Linked DNA regions of Methylorubrum extorquens. The main gene of each other region encodes a partner of the protein of the gene in region 2 in a complex. Links are inferred from orthologs where the notes say so. Each region holds a gene or a part of one and is shown on either strand. Other genes may lie near its edges.

Region 1 (5,417 bases), 190 kb from region 2 along the record:
CGCCGGCCCTTTTCCTCCTTGCCGCGATGCCGGGAAGCGCGATGGCCGCGGGGCCGGCCGCGCCGGTTCCGAACGAGGCGGCGATCCGGTTGACCAATCACCGCGCGGTCTACGACCTGTCGCTGGCGCGCTCCGAGGGAACGCGGGCGGTCGAGGGCGTGCGCGGGCGCATCGTCATCGATTTCTCGGGTGACGCCTGCCGCGGCTACACCATGCAGACGCGCCAAGTGACGATGCTCAATTCCGGCGAGTCCGGCGACCGCACCTCGGACCTGCGCAGCACCACCTTCGAGAACGGCGACGGCAAGAGTTTCCGCTTCCGCACCACGACCATCCTCAACAATGCGCCCTCCCCGGCTGTCGATGGGACGGCGGAGGCGGCCGAGGCGCTCAAGGTGAAGCTCAAGGAGCCAAAGCGCGACGGGTTCCAGGCCGAGGGCGCCGTCCTGTTTCCGATCCACCACATGATCCGCCTGATCGAGGCGGCCAAGGCGGGCGAGACGACGGTCTCGGCCAAGGTGTTCGACGGCTCGGATGACGGGCGCAAGGTCTACGACACGTTGGGCATCATCGGCCGCCCGAGCGCCGCACCCGCCGCCGACACCCAGCGCGACAAGCCGCTGCGCGAGGGCGACCACGGCGCCATGCGGCGCTGGCCGGTCACGTTGAGCTACTTCACCCCCGGCGGGGGCGAGCGCACGCCGATCTACACCCTCACCTTCGACCTCTACGAGGACGGCGTCAGCGGGCGGCTCCACCTCGATTACGGAGATTTCGCGATCGACGGGAATCTGACGCGGCTCGATCTCGCCAAGGCCGACGCAAAATCCGGGGCGGACTGCAAGAAGTAGCCGTCGCGCTTCAGCCTCGGCGCCGCTCCGGCTCGCCGGTGAAGACGAGGCCGCGCTGGATCGCGGCGTTGCCGAACTTTTCCCGCAGCCGGTCGAGCGCCGCCTCGCGGCGGGCGACGCGCTCGATGCCCTGGTCGGCGAGGTCGCCACGGTCGGCATGGATCGCACCGCAGAGATCGCCGCCCCCGATGCCGATCAGACGGAAGGCGGTACCGTCGCAGGCGGCCCACAGCATCGGCTCGCCCTCGCGGAAGAGCCGGTCGGCGAGCTGCGTGGGTTTCAGGCCGCTGCGGGTTCGGGTGCGCAGCCGGAAGCGGGCGTCCTTCAGTTTCAGCGTGACGCTGCCGGCGGCGAGCTCCGCCCGCTTGAGCCGCGCCGACACCTTTTCGCAGAGTTGCCAGAGGATCGGCCGCAGATCCTCGAATCGGGTGAGATCGGTCGAGAAGGTCGTCTCGGACGAGACGCTCTTGGCCTCGCGGGTCGGGCGCACCGGCCTCCGGTCCCGGCCGGCGGCGAGATCGATGAGACGCAGTGCATCCCGCCCGAGGGATGCCTGGAGACGCACCGGGTCGGCGCGCGCGATGTCGCCGACCCGGTGGATGTTGAGCGAGGCGAGGCGGTTTCGCGCGCTCTCGCCGATGCCGGGCAGGATGCCCACCGGCTTGTCGGCAAGGAAGGTCGCGGCATCCTCGCCCGCGATGATCGAGAAGCCGCGCGGCTTGTCGAGGTCCGAGGCGATCTTGGCCAGGAACTTGTTGGCGGACAAACCCACCGACACGGTGATGCCGACCTCCGCCTCGACCCGTGCGGCGAAGCGGGCGAGCGTCACCGCCGGGCTCGTCCCGTGCAGGCGTTCGGTGCCGGAGAGGTCGAGGAACGCCTCGTCGATGGAGACGGGCTCGACCAGCGGCGTGAGCGCCAGCATCATCGCCCGAACCTCGCGCCCGACGCGGGCGTACTTTTCCATATCCGGCCGCAGCACGGTGGCATCGGGGCAGCGCTTCAACGCCTCGAACATCGGCATCGCCGAACGCACCCCGGAGATCCGGGCGAGGTAGCAGGCGGTGGAGACGACGCCGCGCTTGCCGCCGCCGATGATGAGCGGCTTGTCGCGCAAGGAAGGGTCGTCGCGTTTCTCGATCGCCGCGTAGAAGGCGTCGCAATCGACGTGGGCGATGCTCAACGCGTCGCGGGCCGCGTGCGCGAGAAGGCGCGGCGAGCCGCATCCGCGGCAGCGCAGGGCGCCCTCGGCTTGCATCGTCAGGCAATCGCGGCAGAAGGGTCTCACGTCGAAAACCTCGCCCGGCCTTTGCCGGGCTGATGCGGGCGAGACAGGTTGTACGAATGTCCGGAGCCGCCGACCAGGGTTCTCCCGCGCGCCATCCCACGCCGAATCCCGATGCGCCGCCCCTGCGCATCCTCGTGCTTGGCGGCACCACCGAGGCCAGCGCGCTCGTCGCCCGGCTGGCGCGTGAGCCGGATGTCTCGGTGACACTGTCGCTGGCCGGACGTACCGCTGCGCCGCGGCCCGAACCGGTGCCGACCCGCATCGGCGGGTTCGGCGGCGGCGAAGGGCTGGCGCGGTGGCTTTCCAAGAACGGCATCGCGGCGGTGATCGACGCGACCCACCCCTTCGCCGCGCGGATCTCGGCCAATGCGGCCGAAGCGTGCAGGGCTGTCGCGGTGCCGCTGCTCGCTTTGCGTCGCCCGGCCTGGGAGCGCGAGCCCGGTGACGACTGGATCGCAGCCGCGAACGTCCCGGCCTGTCTCGATGCGCTCGGGGCCGCACCGAGAACGGTGTTCCTCACCATCGGCCGACAGGAGTTGGCGGCCTTCGCCCGCGCGCCGCAGCACGCTTACGTCGTGCGCACCATCGAGCCCGTCGGCGACGCGCTGCCGGTGCCGAACCTCGTCACCGTCAGCGCCCGCGGCCCCTTCGCGCTCGATGACGAGATCCGCTTCATGCGCGAGGCGCGCATCGAGGTGCTGGTGACGAAGAATTCCGGCGGCGCGGCGACCTATCCGAAGATCGAGGCCGCGCGCCGGCTGGGCTTGCCCGTGGTGATCGTCGCCCGCCCTGCCCTTCCGGATGTGCCGGCCGTGCCCGATGCCGCGGGCGTGCTGCCCTGGCTCGAGGCGCGGCTCGCCGCGCGCGGACTGTCCTAAATCCGGCTCGACGCCGCCCGGCCCCGATGCCATGGCAGGGTGATGCCCGCGCCTCGAACAAGGATCCGCCGATGACCCGCGCCCTGATGATCCAGGGGACCGGGTCCGATGTCGGTAAGTCGCTGCTGGTGGCCGGCCTTGCCCGCGCCTTCACCCGGCGCGGGCTTACGGTGCGCCCGTTCAAGCCGCAGAACATGTCGAACAACGCCGCCGTTACCGCCGATGGCGGCGAGATCGGCCGGGCTCAGGCGCTCCAGGCCCGCGCCGCGCGGGTCGCGCCATCCGTCCACATGAACCCGGTGCTCCTGAAGCCGCAGAGCGAGGTCGGCGCGCAGGTGGTGGTGCAGGGCCGCATGATCGGCACCGCCAAGGCGCGGGAGTACCAAGCCTGGAAGCCGCGGCTGATGGCCTCCGTGCTCGACAGCTTCGAGCGGCTGCGCGCTGAGGCCGACATCGTGCTCGTGGAGGGCGCGGGCTCGCCGGCTGAGGTGAACCTGCGACAGGGCGACATCGCCAATATGGGTTTCGCCCGGGCGACCGGGACGCCGGTGGTGCTCGTCGGCGACATCGATCGCGGCGGCGTCATCGCCAGCCTTGTCGGCACGCAGGCGGTGCTGGAGCCCGACGATGCGGCGATGATCCGCGGCTTCATCGTCAACCGCTTTCGCGGCGACCCGACGCTGTTTGCCGACGGCATGGCCCTGATCGCCGCGCGCACCGGCTGGTCGCCGTTCGGCCTCGTGCCGTTCTTTCCCGACGCCGCCCGCCTGCCGCCGGAGGACGCGGTGGCGCTCGATGCCCCGCAGGCGCGCCGTGACGGTGCCGTGCCGTTGATCGCGGTGCTGCGCTTTCCTCACATCGCCAACTTCGACGACCTCGACCCGCTGCGGCAGGAGCCCGGCGTCGCGGTGACCTTCGTGCCGCCCGGTGCACCCGTCCCGGCGGAGGCGGACCTGATCGTCCTGCCGGGTTCGAAGACCACGATCGACGATCTCGAATGTCTGCGCGCAGAAGGATGGGACATCGATATCCGCGCCCATCTGCGCCGCGGTCGTCGCGTGCTCGGGCTGTGCGGCGGCTACCAGATGCTTGGCCGCTCCATCGCCGACCCGCAGGGGATCGAGGGGGCGCCGCGCGACCTGCCGGGCCTCGGCCTCCTCGACGTCGAGACGGTGATGACGGACGCGAAGCGCCTCGTCGCCGCCAGCGGCACGACGCTCGCCGATGGCGAGCCGTTCTCCGGCTACGAGATGCATGTCGGCGACACGACCGGGCCGGACACCGCCCGGCCCCTGCTGCGCTTCGCCGACGGCCGGGCCGATGGGGCCGTCTCACCCGACGGGCTCGTGACCGGCACATATGTCCACGGCCTGTTCGCCGACGACCGCCAGCGCGCCGCCTGGCTCGCCCGGCTTGGCGCTGCGCCGGGCCTCACCCGTTACGAGGCCGGCATCGAAACGGTGCTCGACCGCTTCGCCGACCACCTCGAAGCGCATCTCGATTGCGATGGGCTGCTGCGCTTGGCGTGAGGGATCGTTACCGGCCGAAGGTGAGCCAGATGCCAGTCACGGCCGCCACCAGCGTGAACTGCAGCGCGCAAGCCGTGCGGTAGAGCTTCAACGCACGCACGATGTCGTCGGCGTTGGCCTCGGCCCGCCCGTCGCCCATCCAGGCATCCTCGACGCGGGTGTCGCCGTAGATGCGTGGGCCCGCGAGCCGTAGGCCCAGCGCGCCGGCCATGGCCGCTTCGGGCCAGCCGGCATTGGGCGAGCGATGGCGGCCCGCGTCGCGGCGGATCGCCCGCCACGCGCCCGCCGCGGAGACATCCCGGCTCAGCGCCGCTGCTGCGATCAGCAGGAGCCCGGTGAGTCGCGAAGCCGGCAGGTTCACGAGGTCGTCGAGGCGGGCGGAGGCCCAGCCGAATGCCTCGTAGCGGGGCGTGCGGTGGCCGACCATGCTGTCGGCAGTGTTGATCGCCTTGTAGAGCGCGCCGCCGGTGAGTCCGCCCGCGCCGATCCAGAAGGCCGGCGCGACGATGCCGTCGGAAAAGTTCTCCGCCAAGCTCTCGATCGCGGCTCGGCACACGGCGGCTTCGTCCAGGCTCTCGGGGTTTCGGCCGACGATCATCGACACGGCGGTACGACCCCCGGCGAGCCCTTCGGTCCGCAGGGCGGCGGAGACGCGCCGGACATGGACGAACAGGCTGCGCTGCGCCGGCAGGCTCGCGGCGAGAACAGCGAGGATCACCAGGCCGAACCCGTGGCCCGTGAGCGCGGCGAGCGCCGTCAGTCCGAGGGCGAGGGCGGCCACCGTGACGAGCAGCATGGCGAGCGCCAGGATGCCGCCGAGCCGGCGTGTCCGCGGCGCGCCCCGGTTGAGCCCACGTTCGAGCGCGGCGAT
Region 2 (8,024 bases):
TCGATGACGGTCGGGAGCAGCGCGAGGAAGAACAAGACGACCTTCGGGTTGCCGAGCGTCAACGCCAAGCCACCGAGGAAGAGCCGCGGCCCGTTCTCGCCCCGCACGGGCTCACCCGAGATCGTTTCGACCGGCGCAGTCCACGCGCGCCACGCAAGGTAGGCGAGATAGGCCGCGCCGAGATACCGAATGCCAATGAAGAGGGCAGCAAAGCTCTGAGCGAGCAGGGCGAAGCCGGTCGCTGCGATCGAGAACCAAAGCAAGTCGCCGACGAGGAATCCCGCGATGAAGGCTGGAACGCCGCGGGTTCCACGCGCCAGCACACGGGCGACGAGAGCGAACACGCCCGGCCCGGGTGAGGCGACCGCAACCGCGCAAACGGCAGCAAAGAGCGCGAGGCTTGACAGCGGCATTGGCTCTTCAACCAGCTTGCGACGCCACGATGCGCCCGTCCGCAATGTTGACCATGTCGGCACGGCCTTGCAACTCGGCGAACAAGGCCGGATCGGCGCCCGTCATCCAGACCTGCCCCTCCAGCGCTTCGAGCGCATCGAACAGCCCGCCGCGGCGGCGCGGATCGAGATGGGCGGCGACCTCGTCGAGGAGGATGAGGGGTGCGAGCCCGCTCATTGCCCGCACGAGGCGGGCATGAGCGAGAACGAGGCCGATCAGCAGCGCCTTCTGCTCGCCGGTCGAGGCGGTGGCGGCGGGTACGTCCTTGGGACCGTGGCGCACGACAAGGTCGGTGGTCTGCGGCCCGATCAGGGTGCGGCCCGCCGCGCGGTCGCGGTGGCGGCCCTGCATCAATGCGCGGCGGAAGCGATCCTCCGCCTCCAAAGCCGGCCAAACCGCGACGAGGTCGTCGAGGTCGCCCTCCAACCGCAGCGAGGCCCAAGGGAAGGGCGCGGCATCGTCCCGCGTCTCGGCGATCAGCCGATCGAGGCGTTCCACCGTCTCGCGCCGGGCGAGCGCCACGGCAACGCCGAGTTCGGCCACTTCGCGCTCGACCGCATCGAGCCAGCGGCCGTCATCCGGCCGCTCGTCGAGAAGGCGGTTGCGCGAGCGCAGGGCTCGCTCCATCGCCGAAACGCGAGCGCCGTGGCCGGCATCGACGGCAAGCACCAGCCGGTCGAGAAAACGGCGCCGGTCGCCGGCCGAACCGCGAAACAGCCCGTCGAAATCCGGCGTCAGCCAGACGATCCGCAGGAACTCCGAGAACGCCACGGGGGAGGAGGCGGGCGCGCCGTCGATCCGGCAGACTCGCGTGCCGCGCCCGTCATAGCCCGGCGGCTCGTAGCCGGAGCCCAGCCGATGCTCGGCTTCCGACGCTTCGAGCGTCGCCGACACGGCGAATCCCCCCGGCCCGCAGACCCGCGCCATCGTCGCCAGATCGGCCCGGCGCAGTCCGCGGCCGGGACAAAACAGCGAGACGGCCTCCAAGATGTTAGTCTTGCCCGCCCCGTTCTCGCCGACCAGAGCCACAAAGCGGCGGGTGGTGGCAAGATCGAGATCGACGTGATTGCGGAAATCGCGGGCGATCAGGCGGGTGAGGCGGGGGCCTCCCGGCAGCATGTCCATCGAAGCGATATATCCGATCCGGCCGCAGCCGGAAGCGGACTCACACGCGCATCGGCATCAACACATAAAGCGCCGGGGCGCCATCCCGATCCTGGATCAGCGTCGGTGAGCCCGGATCGGCGAGCTTGAACAGGGCGGTGTCGCCCTGGAGCTGAGCGGTGATGTCGAGCAAGTAGCGGGCATTGAAGCCGATATCGAGGGCGGCAGACTCGTAATCGACATCAAGCTCCTCGGTCGCCGAGCCGGCATCCGGGTTGGTCACGGACAGGGCGAGGCGTCCCTCGCTCACGGCGAGCTTCACGGCACGGCCACGCTCGGACGAGATGGTCGAAACGCGGTCCACCGCCTTGGCGAAGGCGTCACGCTCCACCGTCAGGCGCTTGTCGTTGCCGGTGGGAATCACCCGCTGATAGTCGGGGAAGGTGCCGTCGATCAGCTTCGAGATCAGGGTCACGCCGCCGGCAAAAGTCAGGCGAATCTTGGCCGGGGACAGCTCGACCTGCACGCTGTCGCCGCTATCGTCCACGAGCTTCTGGATTTCGGCGACGGCCTTGCGCGGGACGATGATGCCCGGCATCCCGCGGCTGCCCTCGGGAGCCTCGGTCTCGACGCGAGCGAGCCGGTGCCCATCGGTTGCCACCGCGCGCAGCTTCAGGGCGCCCTCGACCTCAAGGGTGTGGAAGTAGATGCCGTTGAGGTAGTAGCGCGTCTCCTCGGTGGAGATCGCGAACTGCGTCTTCTCGATGAGCTGCTTCAGCTCGGCCGCGGGAATGACGAACGAATGCGGAAGCTCGCCCGCGGCGAGATCGGGGAAGTCGCCCTCCGGCAGGGCGCCCAGCGCAAAGCGTGAGCGTCCGGAACGGATCGTCATCTGCCCCGTCTCACCGGAGGTCTCCAGCGAGACCTGCGCGCCCTCGGGCAGCTTGCGAACGATATCGTAGATGACGTGGGCCGGCACCGTGGTGGCGCCGGCATCGAGCACGTCGGCGGCGACGGTCTCCGTCACCTCGATATCGAGGTCGGTCGCCTTGAGCTGAAGGCCGTTCTCGCCGGTGCGCAGCAAGACGTTGGAGAGAATCGGAATCGTGTTGCGCCGCTCCACCACCCGGTGGACGTGGCCGAGCGATTTCAGGAGGGCTGCGCGCTCGACTGTGACTCTCATCGGAAAACCCGTCGTCTCTTGAACAATCGACCCGCCCGCCGTCGATCAGGCCGGATGAGAATGCAGCTCACCAAACGCCCGTTCGGCCATCGCGACCGGAGAATGGGCCGGCGACCGGACGTTTCGCGAGGCACTCCGAAGCGGAACAGGGCCGGCAGCTTGGCGAAGCGCCCCCGCGAAGGCAAGGGCGGCCTTCGCGCTGTCCCGCCCCTCGATGGCGCGCGGCGCGGGAGGACGGCCCGGACCGGACCGGACCGGATCCGCAGGAATGACGAAACGCCACAAAGGCGAGACCGGGACGCGCCCGGCCCCGTCTCAGTCTTGGAGCATACGCTTCAGCAGCTCGACCTCGTCGCCGAGCACCGCATCCTCACCGATCTGCTTCTCGATCTTGCGCACCGCGTGCAGCACGGTGGTGTGGTCGCGCCCGCCGAAGCGGCGACCGATCTCGGGCAGGGAGCGCAGGGTCAGCACCTTCGACAGATACATCGCGATCTGGCGCGGTTTCACCACGGCGGCGGTCCGACGCTCGGACAGGATGTCGGAACGCGACACGTTGTAGCGCGAGGCCACCAGCTTCTGGATGTCCTCGATTTTCACCCGCTTGGGTTCGCGGTTCTTCACGAGGTCGCGGATCGCGGTCTCGGCGGTCTCGACCGTGACCGGCGCGCCGGTGAGGGTCGCGTGGGCGAGGAGCCGGTTCACCGCACCTTCGAGGTCGCGGCCATTGGCCGTGATCGCCCGGGCGACATAAGCCGACACGGCCGGCGAGACCTCGAAGTTCGGGTGGCTCTGACGTACGGCGTCGAGCCGGGCGGAGAGGATCGAGGCGCGAAGCCCCTCGTCGAGCCCGCCGATTTCGACGACGAGGCCACCAGCGAGACGCGAGCGCACGCGCTCGTCGAGCGCTTCCAGCTCCGTTGGAGGCCGGTCGGAGGCGACCACCACCTGACGCCCCGAATCGATCAGTGCGTTGAGGGTGTGACCGAACTCCGTCTGGATCGACTTACCCTGGATGAACTGCACGTCATCGAGGATGAGCAGATCGATCGCCCGCAGGCGCTCCTTGAAGGCCAGGGCATTCTGCGTCTTCAGGGCGTTGACGAAGCCGTACATGAAGCGGTCGGCGGTGAGGTAGATCACCCGGCGTCCGGCCTCGCGGGCGGCGTGGCCGGCCGCGTGGAGCAGGTGCGTCTTGCCGAGGCCGACGCCGGCATGAACGTAAAGCGGGTTATAGAGCGCGCCGTCGCTGTCGCTGCGGGCGATCCGCTCGGCAGCAGCATGGGCCAGCGCATTGGAGCGGCCCACGACGAAGTTCGCAAACGAGAGCCGCGCATCGAGCGGCGCGCCGTTGAGATCGACCCCGGCCGAATCACCGCGGGACGAGGTGATCTCGGTCTCGATCATCGGTCCGGGTCCCTGGAGGGCCGCGGGCGTCGCGATCGCGTGGAGACGGGTCAGCGGTCCGCTCGTCGGGTTCGATTTCGCCTGCACGCCGGCACTCGGCCGAACCGGGGCGGAGGGACCGCGCACGCCGACCTCGATGCGGCTGACGCCATCGGCCTCGGCGCGGAAGGTCGTCAGCACTCGGTCGATGTAATGCGATTCGATCCAGCTCTTGAGGAACCGAGTCGGAACAGTGAGGCGGGCGACCCCACCCTCCACATTCTCCAGTTCGAGGCGGGCGAACCAGCTCGCGAAGACATCCTCGCCAAGCTCCGCCCGCAGCCGCCGCTTCACCCGTGTCCAGGCGGCGGGAAGATCAACGCTTCCTCTGCCGTTTCCGCCATCGCCGTCCGACATGCTGCCGTCGAGGTGCATCACCGTGTCTCCTCGCATCCTCAGCCGGCGGACCGGAGGGGACGCGTACGCATACGCCACACGAGAGGAGGCGCCGCCCGATCCGGGCGGCACCGAGAGTGGCCGCGGCGCTGTCAAGAGCTGCGTCGCGGCCCATCGCTAAAGATGGCTGTGTATCAACAATCCTCTATCGTTCTCCTAACAGCGGGACGATCGGGGAAAACATCTTCGTGGCCACCGAGTCGTCAGGTAGGGACCGAAGAGTCGAAGGCCTGCCCGCAACTTGGGGACGACTCTGGGGGTGTAGGTGCTGATCTTGTCGAGCTGCTCGCCCGGCAAGGTTTTGTTAAGCTACACGGGCAGCGCGTCTGTGCGCAATGAAAAGCACTTTGCGCATGGTTAACGAAATCTTCAGAGCGCCCTCAATGAGCAGCTGCAAGCGTCGATTCGGGATAACCCGGCGCGAACTGTGGAGAAGCATCATGGGCCGGTGCACAACCGTGGCCGATCGAGCCTCGGCTTGGAGCCTGCTCGGGGGCACGGCGAAGCCCGCCGGCTTCGCGTCTCTCACCGAACGCAGGCCGCGCCGTCGTGCCGAGGGGAAGACGGCCGATCATCGGAAGCTTTTCGAGCACGTCCAGCGGCAGCACACTCGGGGAGGGGCAATGCCGCCTCTCCGTCACGCCTGTCACGGGCCATGGCCTGCTTTAGGACTCACGTGGCCTTGCAGGCATGAAAAAAGCCCGGCCAGTGTGGCCGGGCTGAATGCAGCATCATATCGAGCGAGCTCCCGGCAAGCCTTCCGTTCGGAAGGCCGGGAGCCGTCGCAATCCGATCAGGCAGCGATGGCCTTCACGCGGGCGGCCAAGCGGGAGACCTTCCGCGAAGCGTTGTTCTTATGAACGATGCCGTTCTGGGCAGCGCGCATGATCTCCGGCTCGGCGGCGCGGAGGGCCGTGAGGGCTTGGCCCTGATCGCCGGTGGCAATCGCCTCCTCGACCTTACGGACAAAGGTACGCATCCGCGAGCGGCGCGAGCGGTTGATCGCCGTACGCTTGGCGATCTTGCGGGTCATCTTCTTGGCCGACACGGTGTTGGCCATGGGGCATCCTCGTCTGGTCGTGGCGGCAAGAACCCGGCCCGGGGCATCCGGTGTCGGTCAACGCAGCCTGATGATAAGCAAAGGCGAAAAGACCGGTCGCAATGCTGCGGCCGGACGTGGTGGGTGCTCTATAGCGACACACCCATGGTCCGTCAACAAATCGTCATGCCATCGCTCAATCTTGCGGCTCACGCATTTTGTGCGACGGAACAGCGTTGCCAAGCGAAATTCGATCGGCTAATGCCCCTCCAGTCCGGCGGCGGCACCGCCCCCCGGCACCGCGCTGCGGTAGCTCAGTGGTAGAGCACCTCATTGGTAATGAGGAGGTCGAGAGTTCAATCCTCTCTCGCAGCACCATTCTTCTCAATGACTTAGCTGTCCCTTTGTGGAGTGCTCTGAGGTTCGTACGAACCTGAGCCCCAAATCCTGAACCCGTGGACAGGTTTACGAATAGAACCACCTTGGCAGCTTGTAGGATCCGCAGCTTTTGCCTCGGCCTGCAAATGCCTCCCGACCGGCTCGAGTACGAAACGGCTTAGCCTACCGACGATGGATGGGCATACGTCATTGCCCGCAGAATCGCAGACGTAGCGTGACGACTTTACTCAGCTGGCACGTTCGAAACGTGGCCCCGCGCGGGTCGACGATATGACTGGTTAGACATTCCAATGACGCCGACCGCTAATCGGGGGCGTCGATTGACTGTCCCTATCGCGACAGGGCTACCGCTTTCCCTCTGCCACCTGGGCGCGGCCTCACCACTATCTGCCGCGCGTTTACTCTCGCACGCAGCGTCCTTCCGGGCTGTCCCCTCGTTCGACTCCGTCCAAATCCCGCTTGTCACATCAGCACTCTCAGTCGGCACCATTTCCATGCTGATGCGTTTTCATGCAAGTACACCAGCGCGTGGATTGCGCTAGTTCAATTCGCGACGGAACTCTCTGACATCCGGGAAGCAACCCAATTACTTTGAATTTTAGCCTATGCCAAATATTTCATCACATCTCTTTACATGATGATTTTTTCGTGAAATTTCAGCAGAATGATATCTCGATATGCTTTTCATTTTTCGCTTCTCTGCCGTTCGTCAGTCGCGATGTGAGGTCAGAAATCTATTTCGAGCCGGACCTGTTGGGATCGCGGCCGAAGTATCCGTCGGCCGCCCATATTCGCGTATGCCTCGTTCGACGTCGCATATCAGGACGGGATCGCAGCCGGAGTCCGCCGCATGAACGCCTCCGCGACATGTCTGGCCGCTAACCCGGACCGATGGCCCGATATCACCGCAGCGAAGCACCTCGCGGCGATACCGACGATGCTCGAAATCATCCGTCGCTCCACCGGCCTCGGCTTTGCGGCTGTGGCGCGGGTGACGGACGAGACGTGGCTGGCTTGCTGGGTCAGAGGTGATGCCGGTTTCGGCCTACAGGCGGACGCCGTGCTTCCCGCGGATTCAATGCTCTGCCGGGAGGTGCGGCGGCATCGCCGACCGGTCGTCATCGACGATGTCAGCTCGGATACGGCGATGCATGACCTCTCGAATTCTAGAGATCGCGGCTTTCGCAGCTACATCTCCTTTCCGATCACGATGCCGGATGGAGAGATCTTCGGGACACTCTGTGCGATCGGAGCGGAGCCGGCGCATTTGGATCGCCCGGAGATCACGGGATTGTTCCAGCAATTCTCCGAACTCATCGGGCTTCTACTCGACGCGCAGCGGAAGCCGCCCATCGTCCGCTCTCGGCCTGAGGAGACGGGAGTCGCATCGTGGCAGCGAACCGAGCCGTTGGTCGCTCTGATTGAGCTTCTTCCGTTTGGCGCCGGGCTGTTCGGGTCGGACGGTCAGGCCCTCGTCGCAAACTCCATCCTACAGCCCCTTCTGACACAGGGTCGCGTGCCCGGTGCCGACGCGGACCCGCACTGGACCGCCTATGCAGCGGATGGCACCCTCCTCGATCCGCGCGATCATCCGTTCGCGCGGGCCTTGCGTGGTGAAAGCGTCCCGGTCACGCGCTTCCATTACCGCGGCGATGACGGGATCGGGCGCTGGGCACGGATCAGTGGGGTGCCTCTGCAGGGTCCGACCAACAACGCACGCTCCTGGAGCGGCACGGAGCCGGCCGTACTCCTCCTCGTCGAGGAAGAGCGCGAAACGGGGGAGGTTTGGAGACGGAGCGAAGCCCGTCTTCGGGCCGCCATCGATCTGGGTGGCCTATCGTCCTATCGTTGGAACCCCGCGACGGGGGCACTGCAATCCGACGCGCGTCTCAAGGCCATGTGGGGGCTGACACCCGACACGCCGCTCGATCAATCCGTCTGGCTGTCGGCGATCCATCCCGACGATCGCACGGGGGTTGAGGCGGCGCTCGCCCGATGCATCGA

What was found. Proteins that work in one complex are often made in the same cells at the same time.
Region 1: the proteins of dnaN (region 2) and J2W78_RS04640 are in contact, whole or in part, in a solved structure (PDB 1OK7), measured with the Escherichia coli proteins. The link is inferred for Methylorubrum extorquens from one-to-one orthologs.

The regions. Positions count from the first base shown.
Region 1 is NZ_JALJXF010000001.1:965,003-970,419, reverse strand. The notes cover bases 1-2,886. They hold J2W78_RS04640 (DNA polymerase IV), read right to left. Parts: upstream 2,140-2,886; coding sequence 862-2,139; downstream 1-861. Other genes in these bases: J2W78_RS04635 (cobalt-precorrin-6A reductase), read left to right, coding at 2,196-2,886; J2W78_RS04645 (cell envelope integrity EipB family protein), read left to right, coding at 1-851. Also shown: more of J2W78_RS04635, read left to right, coding at 2,887-3,017; J2W78_RS04630 (cobyric acid synthase), read left to right, coding at 3,089-4,546; adenosylcobinamide-phosphate synthase CbiB, read right to left, coding at 4,554-5,417. UniProt on the Escherichia coli protein: Poorly processive, error-prone DNA polymerase involved in translesion repair and untargeted mutagenesis. Copies undamaged DNA at stalled replication forks, which arise in vivo from mismatched or misaligned primer ends.
Region 2 is NZ_JALJXF010000001.1:780,781-788,804, forward strand. Bases 680-3,641 are described here. They hold dnaN (DNA polymerase III subunit beta), read right to left. Parts: upstream 2,741-3,641; coding sequence 1,619-2,740; downstream 680-1,618. Other genes in these bases: recF (DNA replication/repair protein RecF), read right to left, coding at 680-1,578; dnaA (chromosomal replication initiator protein DnaA), read right to left, coding at 3,056-3,641. In the rest of the region: J2W78_RS03805 (LysE family translocator), read right to left, coding at 1-413; more of recF, read right to left, coding at 421-679; more of dnaA, read right to left, coding at 3,642-4,561; rpsT (30S ribosomal protein S20), read right to left, coding at 5,376-5,642; J2W78_RS03835 (PAS domain-containing protein), read left to right, coding at 6,871-8,024. UniProt on the Escherichia coli protein: Confers DNA tethering and processivity to DNA polymerases and other proteins. Acts as a clamp, forming a ring around DNA (a reaction catalyzed by the clamp-loading complex) which diffuses in an ATP-independent manner freely and bidirectionally along dsDNA.